DNA from 2 places in the Pedobacter lusitanus genome. Region 1 is predicted to be linked to the other one. Evidence: riboswitches for the same ligand, from Rfam matches in the RefSeq annotation. Region 1 holds a riboswitch; the other holds the start of a gene.
The links. Region 1 has a riboswitch for cobalamin ahead of metE (5-methyltetrahydropteroyltriglutamate--homocysteine S-methyltransferase). Riboswitches for the same ligand answer to the same signal wherever they lie in the genome.
Positions count from the first base shown of each region.

Region 2: it holds a riboswitch for cobalamin, as region 1 does, so the genes downstream of both, PL_RS06315 (TonB-dependent receptor) here and metE (5-methyltetrahydropteroyltriglutamate--homocysteine S-methyltransferase) in region 1, are expected to answer to the same signal.

Region 1 is NZ_CP157278.1:5,762,376-5,769,915, reverse strand. Features, by position in the region: gene PL_RS24815 (aminopeptidase C) at 1-225, shown strand, start outside; gene rpiA (ribose 5-phosphate isomerase A) at 291-1,025, opposite strand; gene PL_RS24805 (Gfo/Idh/MocA family oxidoreductase) at 1,024-2,037, shown strand; gene PL_RS24800 (acyl-CoA thioesterase) at 2,092-2,478, opposite strand; gene metE (5-methyltetrahydropteroyltriglutamate--homocysteine S-methyltransferase) at 2,536-4,860, opposite strand; cobalamin riboswitch at 5,042-5,226, opposite strand; gene mgrA (L-glyceraldehyde 3-phosphate reductase) at 5,291-6,295, opposite strand; gene PL_RS24785 (hypothetical protein) at 6,359-6,538, opposite strand; gene PL_RS24780 (response regulator transcription factor) at 6,843-7,250, shown strand; gene PL_RS24775 (tetratricopeptide repeat protein) at 7,247-7,540, opposite strand, start outside.
Region 2 is NZ_CP157278.1:1,490,972-1,498,511, reverse strand. Features, by position in the region: gene PL_RS06330 (transglycosylase domain-containing protein) at 1-2,208, opposite strand, end outside; gene PL_RS06325 (hypothetical protein) at 2,429-3,559, opposite strand; gene PL_RS06320 (polyphosphate kinase 2 family protein) at 3,831-4,712, shown strand; cobalamin riboswitch at 4,750-4,939, shown strand; gene PL_RS06315 (TonB-dependent receptor) at 5,035-7,071, shown strand; gene PL_RS06310 (YncE family protein) at 7,090-7,540, shown strand, end outside.

The DNA.
Region 1 (7,540 bases):
TTTGACAATTATGAAACTACTGATGACCACGGTATGCATATCGTAGGAATAGCAAAAGATCAGAATGGTAAAGAGTATTATATCGTGAAAAACTCATGGGGAGTAACTAATGACTATAAAGGTTATTTATATGTAACCAAGAACTATGTAAAATATAAAACTACAGCGTTCTTACTAAATAAAGGTGGTATACCGGCAGCAGTAAGAAAAAATCTGGGTATTTAAACCATAGCAGGTTTTCAAAAAGAAAGGGTTAAAGATGTACATCTTTAACCCTTTCTTTTTGAAAACTATAATGCAGCTACCATTACCTTCGTTCCATTTTTGCCTGCAATCACAGCTTTTGAAGCCAGTCCATAAAAAAGAGAATGCTCAACTACTCCCGGAATCATTTTCACGGCAATATTTAATTCACTTAGTCCGGGTAGCGCAGTAAAATAAATATCGGCCAGTAAATTTCCATGATCAGAAATAAGTGCACCATCCTTCTGGCTGCTCATTCTCAGTTGAACTGATGCCTCAGGATATCTGGTTTTTATCTGCCCCAGGACAACCTGTAACGCTTCAGGCAAAATTTCTATGACCAGAGGATAAGTATGATCCAATTTTTTCACCATTTTACTTTCATCACCGATTAAGATAAACTCATCAGCCATGGAAGCCAGTATTTTCTCGCTTGTATGAATACCACCTCCGCTTTTTAAGGCATTCAGTGCCGGATCAAACTGATCACATCCGTCAAAATAGATATCTACCCGCTCCAGCAAGGCTGAAAACTCAATTTTCAGTCCTTTCTCCTGCAGATAAGCACGGGTTTTAAAAGAAGAAGATACAAAGGTTAAAGATGCAGCCATTTTCTCCTCTTCACTTATCAGATTAACCAGATGTACAATTGTACTTCCTGCTCCCAATCCGATAACCTGTCCGGTTTTTATAAATTTTAATGAAGCTTTTGCAGCCTCCAGTTTGTAATCAATCATCTGAAACGAATTAGTATCCGCGCTAAATTTAATATATTTATCCATGCAAAAACCTATAAATACAGGCATATTATCCTTTGGAATGTCTGGAAAGCTGTTCCACTCCCCTTTTGTAGACGCACATTCCGGATTTAACCTTACCGCAGTAGTAGAAAGATCTGAAAAGACAGCACAGCATCGTTTTCCGGATATAAAAAGCTATGATTCGGTAGATGAACTTATTGCAGATCCGGCAATAGAACTGGTGATCATCAATACACCGAATTATACGCATTTTGAATTTGCCCGCAAAGCCCTTCGTGCCGGTAAACATCTTTTGGTAGAGAAACCATTTACAGTCACCTCTGCAGAAGCAGTAATACTTTTCAACGAAGCCAAAGAAAAAAATCTTCATATTCTTCCTTATCAGAACCGTCGCTATGACAGTGATTTTTTAGCTGCAAAAGATATAGTAGACAGTAAAAAATTAGGGCGGCTGGTAGAAGCTCATATCCGTTATGACAGATACCGGTATACTATAGGGCCTAAAGTATTCAAAGAAACCCCGATGCCGGGAAGTGGATTGCTTTATGACCTTGGTCCGCATTTGCTGGATATGGTATTTGCTTTATTTGGTCAGCCACTGGAATGGACTAAAACTCTCGGACATTTTCGCCCGGGTACACAGGTTGACGATTATGCCTGTATTCATTTGAAATATCCTGAAGATTTACAGGTATTTATTACTATGAGTATGCTTGTTGTAGAACAGCAGCCTGCATTTATTATTAACGGAACCAAAGGCTCGTATGTTAAACACCGTTCAGATATACAGGAAACACAATTACTAAAAAACATGAGTCCTGATGATCCTTCATACGGAATTGAACAACCTGGTAAAGAAGGTATTTTAAGTACGATCGATGAAAATGGTACGATTACCAGGGAACTTATTCCACCAGGAAAATCGTCCTATCTTCACTTATTTGATGCTGTTTATCAAACGATAAGAGAAAACAAACCTTATCCCGTAAATCAGGAGCAGATCATCAGGCAAATCACTATACTGGAAAGCTGAAGACTAATAAGAAAGGGCCTTATTGAATAATAAGGCCCTTTTGAATAAATATTCTTACTTAAGAATAGCTGTAGGTTTTTTATGTTCATCAATAGCTACAAATGAGAATTCACCAGTAACCGCTTTTTCGCGTTCCTCAGAATACATCTGCTCTACATAGATTTCTACTTTTACTTTCATACTGGTATTTCCAATATGACTTACGGTACCCACCAGTTCTACAATGGTACCAGCAGCAATTGGCATTTTAAAATCAATTCTGTCGCTGCTTACAGTTACCATTCTCTGGCGGCTAAACCTGGTAGCAGTAATAAATGCCACTTCATCCATCATATGCATAGCTGTACCGCCAAACAAAGTATCATAATGATTCGTAGTATTAGGGAATACGGCTTTAAAAATTCTGGTCTCTGATGCTTTAATCTTCTCTTCAATAGTCATATCTGTAATTTATTTTAATAAAAACAGGCGGAATGAGAACAAACCGCCTGCTTAAGGCTACAAACTTACTGGTTCTTTTACGGATAAACGCAATTCTTTTGCGGCTTCAACCATTTCAATCAGTGCTTTTTTAGTCTCATCCCAATGACGGGTTTTTAAACCGCAATCCGGATTAACCCATAACTGACCGGCCGGAATTACTGCTTTTGCTTTTTCCAGCAGCAATACCATCTCATCTCTTGACGGAACTCTTGGAGAATGAATATCATAAACTCCTGGTCCTATTTCATTTGGATAATTGAAATCTGCAAAAGCATCCAGCAATTCCATTTGCGAACGTGAACATTCAATTGTAATCACATCCGCATCCATATCAGCAATATGCTGAATGATATCATTAAATTCCGAATAACACATATGGGTGTGAATCTGGGTTTCGTCGCGGACACCACTTGCAGAAATCCTAAAAGACTGTACAGCCCATTTCAGATATTCCTGCCAGTCAGACTGACGCAGAGGCAATCCTTCACGAATAGCAGGTTCATCAATCTGAATGATTTTAATACCTGCCTTTTCCAGGTCGCATACCTCATCACGAATTGCCAGTGCTATTTGTTTACAGGTCAGCGAACGTGGCTGATCATTTCTGACAAATGACCATTGTAAAATCGTAACCGGTCCGGTTAACATCCCCTTAACCCATTTACTGGTTAAGGACTGCGCATAAGACGACCATCTTACTGTCATTGGTGCAGGGCGATGAACATCACCAAATATAATCGGAGGTTTTACACAACGGCTTCCATAACTCTGTACCCATCCATTTTTAGTAAATACAAAACCCGCAAGCTGTTCACCAAAGTACTCGACCATATCATTACGCTCAAATTCACCATGAACAAGTACATCAATTCCGGTATTTTCCTGAAAACGGATGGTTTCTTCAGTTTCCTTCTCTATTAACGCGTCATATTCTGCCAGTGTCAAACTACCCTTTTTAAATTTAGCTCTCCAGCTGCGGACTTCAGGAGTCTGAGGGAAAGAACCGATAGTAGTTGTTGGAAACAAGGGAAGCTTTAAGGCGTTATGCTGCGCAATTCTGCGTTTGGAGAAAGGGTTTAATCTGTTTTCATCTTTTTCGGTCACTCCGGCAATACGGTTCTTAACCGCGTCATGATGAATCAACTTAGAAGTACGGCGGCTTTGGTTAGCAGCAACATTATCCTGTAAAGCAGTAATTGCATGATTTGAAGGTGTTTTACCTGCCAGTTGTTTCAGATAAACTATTTCATCAACTTTCTGACGGGCAAAGGCCAGCCATTGTTTGATTTCCGGTGTTAGTGTCTGATCATTGGTTTCCAGCTCCAGATCACATGGCGCATGAATCAATGAGCAGGAAGGAGAAACTAAAATTCTGCTCTCTCCTATTTTTTCCGCCGCCAGATTCAGCTGAGAAAGCGACTGCTGAAAATCATTTTTCCAGATGTTTCTTCCATCCACTACACCCAGCGATAACTGTAAATGATTAGGAATAGCAGCTAAAATACTTTCAAGCTGTTCAGGAGCTCTGACCAAATCAATATGCAATGCAGTAACCGGTAACGAAGCTGCCAGTTCCAGATTATCTTTTAATCCTTCAAAATAAGTAGTCAGAAGAATTTTTAATTTAGGAAACTGTTTTCTGATTTCCTTGTATACATAGGTATAAGCATCTTTTTCTTTTGGTGTTAAATCCAGAACCAGGAAAGGCTCATCAAATTGTACCCATTCCACATGCTGGTTCTCTAATTCTCTCAATATTTCGAGATATACTGGTAATAAGTTTCTGATCAGGTCGATTCTGTGAAAACCGCTTTGTTTTTCTTTGCCCAGCAGCAGATAAGAAACCGGACCGATAATTACAGGTTTGGTTTTTATGCCCAGTCTTTTTGCCTCATTGTATTCATTGACAATTTTCTGAGAAAATAACTTGAATGTCTGGTCTTTATAAAATTCAGGGACAATGTAATGATAGTTGGTATCAAACCATTTGGTCATTTCCATTGCCGTAATATCAATACCGTCTTTCTGATATCCCCTGGCCATTGCAAAATAGAGATCAAGCTCAGTATTAGCTTTGTTCAGAATAACTTCATGATAACGTTTTGGAATGGCGCCAACTGTTAGAGAAAGATCCAGTACCTGATCATAAAAAGAGAAATCATTTGACGGAATAAGATCTATTCCTGACTCCTGCTGAAGTTTCCAGTTATTTGCCCGGATTTCTTTTCCTGTTTGCAACAGGTTTTCAATAGGTGTTTTGCCCGACCAGTACAGTTCACTGGCTTTTTTGAGCTCTCTGCTGCTACCTATTCGCGGGTAGCCTAGATTGTTTGTTAGCATTTTCATTGCTTTTTAAATGATAAAAAAATCAGTTAAAAGCTCTTTTAAGCTAGATGTTCACAATGATTTATAACAGAAGAAGGATAAAATATATACGCACCAATAGCCATTAAACATATAGTGATGTTTTTAAGACAAAAAAATGCATCATACCTGATCAAAAGCTTCTATTCGCGAAAGCATTGTCAATGCGGTTGAGGCAGGTCTCCTGACTTGTAACATTTTTGCCATCCTTCCCATCTCTGAAGACAGTGGATATACATGGGCAAAAACTGTTTGGTTACTTACAGTTGCGCGACAGCTCGTGATTTGCACACGATTCCCTATTAATCTGCGTTAAGCAGAACCTTTTCCGGTTGATGAAGAAAAAATAGTAAAGAACTTAATCAGGACAAATATAATTGAAATAAGGATGCAGTGGTTAGGAAAATCAGTATTTATCTGAATTAGATAAAACATGTTCAATCAAACTCAATTCATCTTCGCTAAAAGATAGATGATTAAGACATTTAATTGAATCTGCCAGCTGTTCAGGTCTGCTGGCACCAACCAGTACAGAAGTAATTCTCTGGTCGCGTAAAATCCAGGATAAAGCCATTTGTGCCAGACTCTGTCCGCGTTCCACTGCCAATGCATTAAGTTCCTTTAACTGACCGAGACGTTCAGGAGTAATCTGGTTTTCCTGTAAAGCCCCATGAGACTTTGCGGCTCTTGAACCCTCAGGAATACCATGAAGATATTTATTGGTCAGCAGTCCCTGTGCCAATGGCGAGAAAGGGATACATCCTACTCCCTGTTTACCCAGTAAATCTAGTAAACCACCTTCAATCCATCTTTCAAACATAGAATATTTAGGCTGATGAATTAAACAAGGTGTTCCTGATTCTTTTAAAATACGTAAAGCTTCTGCCGCTTCAGTTGCGGGATAATTTGAAATTCCAACGTACAAAGCTTTACCCTGGCGGACCAGCAGGTCTAATGCCGCCATGGTCTCTTCCAGTGGAGTTTCCGGATCCGGACGGTGGTGATAAAAAATATCAACATAATCAAGGCCCATACGCTTTAAGCTCTGATCAAGACTGGAAACCAGATATTTTTTAGAGCCCCAGTCTCCATAAGGACCATCCCACATCGTATAGCCTGCTTTCGAGGAAATAATCATTTCATCTCTGTAAGCTGAAAAGTCCTGTTTTAAAATTATACCAAAATTCTCTTCAGCCGAACCCGGTGGCGGGCCATAGTTGTTAGCCAGGTCAAAATGTGTAATTCCACTATCAAAAGCGAGCTTAATAATATTCCGCGAATTTTCAAGCTGGTCTACATATCCGAAATTATGCCATAAACCTAACGACAAGGCTGGCAATTTCAGTCCGCTTTTACCGCAACGGCGGTAAGACATCCGGGTATAACGTTCAGGATTAGCTATATATGGCATAAAAAAAAGAATATAAAAAAAGAGGGTTATAAACCCCCTCTTCTGGTAAGGTTGTGCTAATTTTTATTTAGCTGTGTTTTTTTTCTCTGTTACTTCAGTACGGATATCCTGAGCAAGAACTTTTAAATCCTGCATCGCTTTACGTACTCTTGTTCCAGCTGCATTGTTACCTGCAGAATAAAACTTCTCAGCATCAACTTCAACAGAAGCAAGCAATTCTTTTAATTTTGAAAATTTTTCCATGTTTTAATGTTTTATACAGAATCAAATATATAACTTTTGCGAAATAAACACATAAATCATCCCCTTAATTGCGATTATATCTTATAAATAAATTACAACCACTATCTTTCCGTCTTATTCAGCCCGGTCAGCTCACCGGTTCCAACAGATCCGCGCTCCTAATTTTCCGTTCTGAGAGAAAAAATTAAACTAAAGTTTAAGTTATCCCATCCGTAGATAACTTGTTACAGTACAGACAGATTCAGCTGTATACTAAAAATGACGCTATCATTTCACATAGTTCAGATTTTGTACTTATTTTTGCATGAAATTTTATCAGCAAAGACCAAACGGACAGAGAATCAGATCTATGAATAAAAAAGTATTAGTGTTGGAAAAGGACAGAGATATTCTTGAACTGATTAATATTGTGCTGACAGACGAGGGTTATATCGTTAACGTGTTATCCTCAGAACTTGGAATTTTTGATCACATTAAAAATTTTCAGCCTGATATAATTCTGCTGGATATTATCAGTCCTACCGAAGAAGGCACTGCATTATGTAAGACTATTAAGGCAGCCGAAGATTCCAGCCATATACCCGTTATAGTTTTGTCTACCCATCCAAAGGTAGAAGTAGTAAAAGAGATATGTGCAGATGAAGTTGTAGCTAAACCATTCGATATCTCTTTTTTATTAAGTACTATAGAACAGCAACTGATAACCAGTTAAAGTTTATGTTCAGTTTTCAGGTATTTCAGGTATTTCTGATCATCTTCAAAAAGATCAGCACCTTCCATTTTATAAGCAGCCAATAAATGTAAACTGGCATTTTTCTTATCACCCAGCTCGAAATAAGTTTCGCCCAGTCTAAGTAAGACGAAAGGATTAATTTCTTCTTCACTGCTGTAGATATCATGTGCTAACAATAAATGACCAAGCGCCTCCTGATACTTTCCTGCATTGAAATAAGCATCACCACAAGAAGCTGAAACCCAGCCGGCAGCTTCCCAGTCTTCCTT
Region 2 (7,540 bases), 1.8 Mb from region 1:
GCTGTATACCGGGGTAGGGCAGTTATATTTCGTTGTAATTGGAACAGTCGCTTTCGGGAATGGTCCATAAGTATAACCCGTACTCTTATCATGGTATACCTTTTCCATAAACTTGGCGAAAATAGGTAAAGCCGTACGTGAACCTTCGCCGGTTTCACCATTTTTAAAGTGTGCTGAACGTTCATCACAACCAACCCAGACACCAGTCACCAGGTCTTTTGTAATTCCCATATACCAGGCATCCACATAGTCAGAAGATGTTCCTGTTTTACCACCAATCTGGTTATTCTCTTTCCACAGGTCCCATTCCCACAGGGCTCTTGAAGTTCCTCCGGGTTCTTCCATCCCACCTTTGAACATATACAGCATTAACCAGGCAATCTCCTCAGAAAGTATTTTCTTGGTTTTAGCTACGAAATCTTCCAGTACATTACCATCCTGATCAGCAATCTTCTCTACTAAAATAGGATCGGTTCTTACCCCTTTGTTCAGGAATGTACCGTAAGCTCTGACCATTTCAAATACAGAAACGTCATTCGGGCCTAAACTTACAGAAGGTACTGATTCCAGATGACTGTCAATACCACATTCATGGGCCCATTTAACTACATTTTCCCAGCCTACCTTTTCAGTGACCTGTGCTGTGATTGTGTTGACTGAACGGCCCATTGCTGCACGCAAAGAAGTCTCTCTGTAAGTGTTTTGCCAGTTGGCATTTCTTGGCTCCCAGTATTCTGTTTTACCTTTTTCCTCATATTTGATTTTAACAGGTTTATCAATAAAGGTATCGCAGGGGCTCATGCCACTTTCAAGTGCTGCCAGATAAGCAAAAGGCTTGAATGTAGAGCCAGCCTGGCGCTTAGACTGATTGACGTGGTCATACTTGAAGAATTTATGATCCAGTCCGCCAACCCAAACTTTGATTTTACCATTAAACGGATCTAAAGTCATCATACCTGTATTCATGATCTTACCGTAATAACGGATAGAATCCATCGTAGAAAAAAGGGTATCACGATCACCTTTGTAGGTGAAAATTTTCATCTTTTTCTTTTTATTAAAATAAGCTGCTACTGAATCCGGCTGTTTAGCAAATTTTTTCTCCAGCATGGCATAAACCGGAAGGTTTTTCATTGCGCGTCCAGGATAATCAACTTTCTTTTTTTCAGAATCCTCCCATGGATCTTCATTTCCCCATACACTGTAAAATCTTCTCTGCACTACTTTCATCTGTTCAGCAACAGCCTCTTCTGCGTATTTTTGCAGTTTAGAGTCGATCGTGGTATAGATTTTCAGCCCGTCTTCATAAAGGTCATAGCCATTTTTATTACACCAGCTTTCCAGATATTTAGCCACTGCAGCTCTCAGGTAAGAATCACCATCACTACCTTCTTCTTCTCTGCCTTCTTTAAGTTTAACCGGGGTGTTTTTATATTGGGTAAGTTCTGTAGCGGTAATATATCCGTATTTGTTCATCTGTGATAAAGAAACATTTCTTCTTTCCAGTGCTCTTTCAGGATAGCGAACAGGATTATAGGTCGTGGTTCCTTTCAGCATCCCTACTAAAAGAGCGGATTCGGGCACACTTAATGAATCAGTTTGTTTATCAAAATATACTCTTGCGGCTGTTTTGATTCCATAAGCATTGTTACCGAATGAAACGGTATTGAGATACATGGTGATAATCTCATTTTTAGAATAATTGGCTTCCAGCTTTACTGCTGTCATCCATTCCTTTAATTTAGAAACTATGGTTCTGATTACAGGAATATGTTTAATAAAGCCCTGTGATTTGTTATACCTGGTACGGTACATGTTTTTAGCCAGCTGCTGTGTGATGGTACTTGCACCTCTTTTATCACCTGTAGCGGTTGAAATTCCACTTGATAATAATGAGCGGAAATCAATACCCATATGTTTATAGAACCTGGCATCTTCTGTAGCAACCAGTGCATTGATTACACTTGGTGAAATCTGTTTAAAGATTACAGGTGTACGGTTTTCCTTATAGTATCTGCCAATCAGTTTGCCATCCGAAGTGTATAGTTCTGAACCCACACTTTGCGTAGGTAGTTTAATATCCTTGTAAGAAGGGGAGTAGCCAAAAAGCCACAAAAAGTTTAATTGAAGTGCGCAAAAGAAAATGATGATACAGAAAATAAATACTGAAAAGTAACGCAGGTATTTATTATGGATCTCTTTAAACATACGGTATGGTCAAAATATTAGTGAAACTTTTATTTAAATTCTTGCCGGAATCTGTTTGAATTTATAAGGTAAGCAGATTTGGCGCCCAAATATAAGCGGTAATCTGCATACCTTATAAATTCAAAAAGGTTCAAAGAACATTATGTGCAAATTAACGTAAATAAATCACTAAAATTTTTGCCATTATAAAATAGATTGAGCTGATAAACGATATGCAGATCTAATTCAGTACCTGCCCTCCGGCAATAACATGCCTGTTCTGTAAACTTTTTTCAGAACTCATTGTAGCTATGATGAATGAAATTTTAAATCTTTCCAGAAAAACAAGGCCCAATGACACTTGTCCGAAGGTGAAGTTTGATTTATTAATGCCCAGATTGTCCCTGAAAACATCTGTACCGTATAATTTACTTGCATTAAAATTGCAGAAAAACCGCAGGGAATTATTGCTTGTAGCCGCATCAGCATAAATATCGATGCCCAGGGAACCACTGCCTGCCCACTTCTCCGTGATTGTTCCAAATGCCGGAAAATCTGCAGTACCCTTAGTGATTAATCTCGAAACCAGATTGTACTGGTTGTTTTTGGAGTGCAGATAGGCCAGGGGGTATTCAAAATTCAAAACGGTATTACCGCCGTAAGTAATCAGCCGCTGATAGGCCTCTTCTTTTTTAGCTTCATCTTTATCGGTAGTACTATTACTGGATACCATGGTTCCCAGACTAACCCTGAACAGACCCAGATTACCATTTACCAGTTCAGAATAGACGGAACCTGTGTTGTTGCCAAAGTTGACGCCAGCGTTTCCAAGTGCATTGAATCTCTTTCCCTGGTTTCCATAAATGAGATCAAAAAAGGCTCTGGAGCGTAAAGATCCGAACCCCATATTAATACTTCTGTAGGTCATCAGGTCTTTTACATAGATATAGTACAGGCTATCCATTGTAGTCTGCAGGCCTGCTATTTCTTTTTGAAGTCGTTTTACACTGTCTGATTTGGTTTGAAGGACAGTCTGACTAAAAGGAGCTTTACCATCCTTTTTGATAGAATTATCGTAAAGGTCCTGTATTAATTTTTGCAATACCACATCTTTGTCCTTTTTAATTGTCGTTTTATAATTGTAATCTACTATGTCGAGCGTCTTATAAACGACTTTGGACTTATCCTTCCCGATAGTGGTCAAAGGAGGCATACCATCTTTGATACCAGTTGTATTATCCTTAATGGTTATCAGAGGAGTAATACCTTCTTCAATAGTTGAGGTGCGGGGCTTAAGTCTGAACCCGACCTGGGCGTTTGTAGCCAGTACTGTAATTACAAACAGTACTGTTAACAGCATGTTTTTTTTCATTTTGAGAGTTTTAAATAGATTTTTTATTGCTATCTGTCAGATATGTAAATCTATAGGGGAATTTTTGAAGGAGACAAATGGATCGTATTAATATCTCCCGGCGAAGAATGTGTTAAATCTTCATTAAAAACTATAGCTTAGGGAATAAGTTGAAATAAAGCAATGAAATTATCAGAATATGAAAGTCCTTGTTTTAATTATCCTGCAATTGTAACTGGCATAAATTATGCTGAATAAGACCATCAGCTAAATATTTTTAATTATAAACCTCATGAGTAAAGAAACCGACCGCTTTTTAGCACCAGCAGGGCAGAAAATCAGATTAAAGGACTATAGTACCCATTATGATGGAGATACTGGTAAAAAGGTCGGTAAGGCAACACTTACAGCAATTAAGGAAAAACTAAGTGATTATCAGGAAACGCTGTATGCTGAAAACTCGCATTCGGTGCTGATCATTTTTCAGGCAATGGATGCTGCGGGAAAAGATAGTGCGATTGCACATGTGATGTCTGGTTTGAATCCTCAGGGTTGTGAGGTTCATAGTTTTAAAACACCTAATGCCAGTGAGTATGCGCATGATTTCTTATGGAGACATTATATCGCACTGCCTCAGCGGGGAAAGATTGGTATTCACAACAGATCGCATTATGAAAATGTGCTGGTTTGTAAAGTTCATCCGGAATATATTCTGAATGAAAGGATTCCCGGATATGATGAGGTGAAAAAAATAGATAAAAATTTTTGGAAAGCGCGTTATGAAAGTATACGTAATTTTGAACAGCAGCTTACTGAAAATGGAACAGTGATTCTTAAATTCTTTCTTTATGTATCTGAAGAAGAACAAAAGATACGTTTTCTGGATAGAATCAATGATGCTACAAAGAACTGGAAATTTTCATCAGGCGATATTGCTGAAAGAGCACTCTGGAAAGATTATATGGCTGCTTATGAGGATGCGATTACCGAAACTTCGACTGAGAATGCCCCTTGGTATATCATACCGGCTGATAAAAAGTGGTTTGCCCGGTTAACTATCAGTCAGATTCTGGAAGAAACTTTTAAAGGGATGAAACTCAAATACCCTGTACTTCCTGAAGAGGAAATGGCTAAACTGGAAGAGTACAAGAGAAAATTAATGGGAGAGGATTAAATTTTAATCGGATCTTAATCTATATCGCTTATTTTAATACCTTTGCGTTGCTTTTGGTTCCTGGTCTCACCGATCAGGATTAAAAGGGAATATGGTGTAAATCCATAACTGTCCCGCAGCTGTAAGCTCTGTAACGGAATTCATATCCAGCCACTCATGATAAAACATGGGGAAGGCATGAATATCCGGGAGTAAGTCAGAAGACCTGCCTTTAGCGTTATAATTTCATAGCTTTCGGGGATTGAAGCTAGGGGTGAGCGCTTTTTACTGACGTAATCATTTCCTTAATCTGCTGTTTGCTGTGGGTAACCCTCACAACAAAATGATCAAAAGAAAATTTGCCTTTGATGGCATCTGTAATTCTTTTTTCGGCTTTTCTGCTATCTTATGGCTAGGACTTGCTATGCCCTGCAGTTCTTTTGCCCAGACTGATTCTGTTAAAAAAGCGAAAGAGCTTAATGAAGTCTCTATCCGCGCAGTTAAACTGGGTAAACGCCAGCTTTCAGCCTCTCCTTTACAAATTTTATCGGGCAAAGACCTGGAAAGAATAAGTAGTTTATCTGTAGCTGATGCTATCCGTTTTTTTTCTGGAGTACAATTGAAAGACTATGGTGGGATAGGAGGCTTAAAGACGATTAATGTCCGCAGTATGGGAACTAATCATACGGCTGTTTTTTATGATGGGGTGCAATTGGGAAATGCGCAGAACGGTCAGGTTGATTTAGGAAAATTCTCATTAGATAATATTGAAGAGATAGAATTGTACAACGGGCAGAAAAGCAATATTTTTCAATCAGCCAGAGGTTTTGCTTCCGGAAGTTCTGTTTATCTGAATGCCAGACAGCCAGAGTTTGAAAAGGGGCAATATAATCATATCAGAGCTGCTGTTAAAACGGGTTCATTTGGTCTGATCAACCCAACGTTACTCTGGCAGCACAAAATCAGTGAGAAGGTATCAGCTTCTGTCAGTACAGAATATAAGAATGCCAATGGCAGATATAAATTTCATTATACCAATGGGGTATATGACTCTGTATTCGTGCGGAAAAATGCGGATATAGAAACCATGCGGATAGAGGCAGGGCTGAATGGCAAATTGCCTGACAGCAGTGCATGGACGGCAAAAGTTTATTTCTATAAGGATAAACAGGGGCTGCCTGGGGCAATTGTAAACAGTGTTTATGATTTTACCCAACGTTTATGGAATGAGAATTTCTTTGCGCAAACCACCTATAAAAAAGAAGCGGGCCGGTATAATCTGATGGTAGCTGCAAAATTTGCAAATGATTACAGCAGATATCTGAATCCTGATTATGTCAAAGAGGATGGACTGTTAAATAATGTTTATAAACAGCGGGAGTTCTATTTATCACTGGCTAACCGTTATAAAATCAACTCCTTCTGGGATGTTGTATTATCTGGTGACTATCAGCGTAATACGCTGGACGCTAATCTGGAACGATTTCCGTATCCCACCAGGAATACACTGTTGACCGCAGTGGCTTCACAGATACATTTTAACAGAATAGATATACAGGCCAATCTGTTAAATACCTATGTCAATGATAAGGTAGAACAATATTATTCTGCCGGGAATAAACAGATGCTTTCGCCGACAGTAATGGTTTCCTGGCAGCCTTTTAATCCTAAAGAGTTCCGCATCCGCAGTTTCTATAAGAACATTTTCAGGATGCCGACTTTTAACGATTTATACTATACTCAGATTGGTAATACATTTCTCCGGCCGGAATATACAAAACAGTATGATTTAGGGTTTACTTATATCAGGGCTTTTGAAAATAAACTCCTTCAGCAGATCTCCGTTCAGACAGATGCCTATTATAATACGGTTAAAGATAAGATTGTTGCTGTACCGGGAGCCAACCTGTTCCGCTGGAGTATGCAGAATATTGGTCGTGTGGAGATTAAAGGACTGGATGTAAATGTGCAGACTGCCTGGAAGATTGCTGGTGATTTACTTTTGAATACCGGGCTTACCTATACTTATCAGCAGGCACTGAATGTAACTGATGTCAAATTGAATTACAGGAATCAGATACCTTATATCCCTCTGAACAGTGGTACTTTTCTTTTAGGCGCAGACTGGAAAAACTTTGCGATGAACTATAGTTATATCTATACCGGGCAGAGATATGACCAGAGTGCCAATAATGCCAATAATTATGTACCTGCCTGGTATACGCATGATATTGCTTTTCACTATACCAGGATCATGGGCAGACAGCGCTTCCGGCTGTCAGCAGAAGTTAATAATCTGCTGAACCAGTATTATGATGTGATCACCAATTTTCCAATGCCCGGCCGTTCTTACCGGTTCACCTTAGCATATTCCTATTAAAACCAAAATATAAAAGAAATGAAAAAACAAATTACTTATCGTTTATCACTGGCAGTCTTGTTATCAGTATCTCTGTTTGCCTGCAGGAAAGACCCGCAGCCGCTTCCTGAAGAAGTGGTAGTTGTGCCTCCGGCAAAACCTACACCCGCCAAAGGATTTTACCTGGTTAATGAAGGAAACATGAACATGAACAGAGCTTCATTGGATTACATGGATTTAACAACAGGTGTTTATCGCAAAAATATCTATAATCAGGCTAATCCAGAGGTTGTCAAAGGCCTTGGAGATGTGGGTAATGATATCGGTGTGTACGGATCTAAATTGTACGTAGTGGTTAATATCTCCAATAAAGTCGAAGTGATGGATGTGAAAACAGGTAAACGTATCAAGCAGATTAATATCACAAACTGCAGATATATTACTTTCAGTAAAGGTAAAGCTTATGTAAGTGCTTATCTGGGTACGGTCG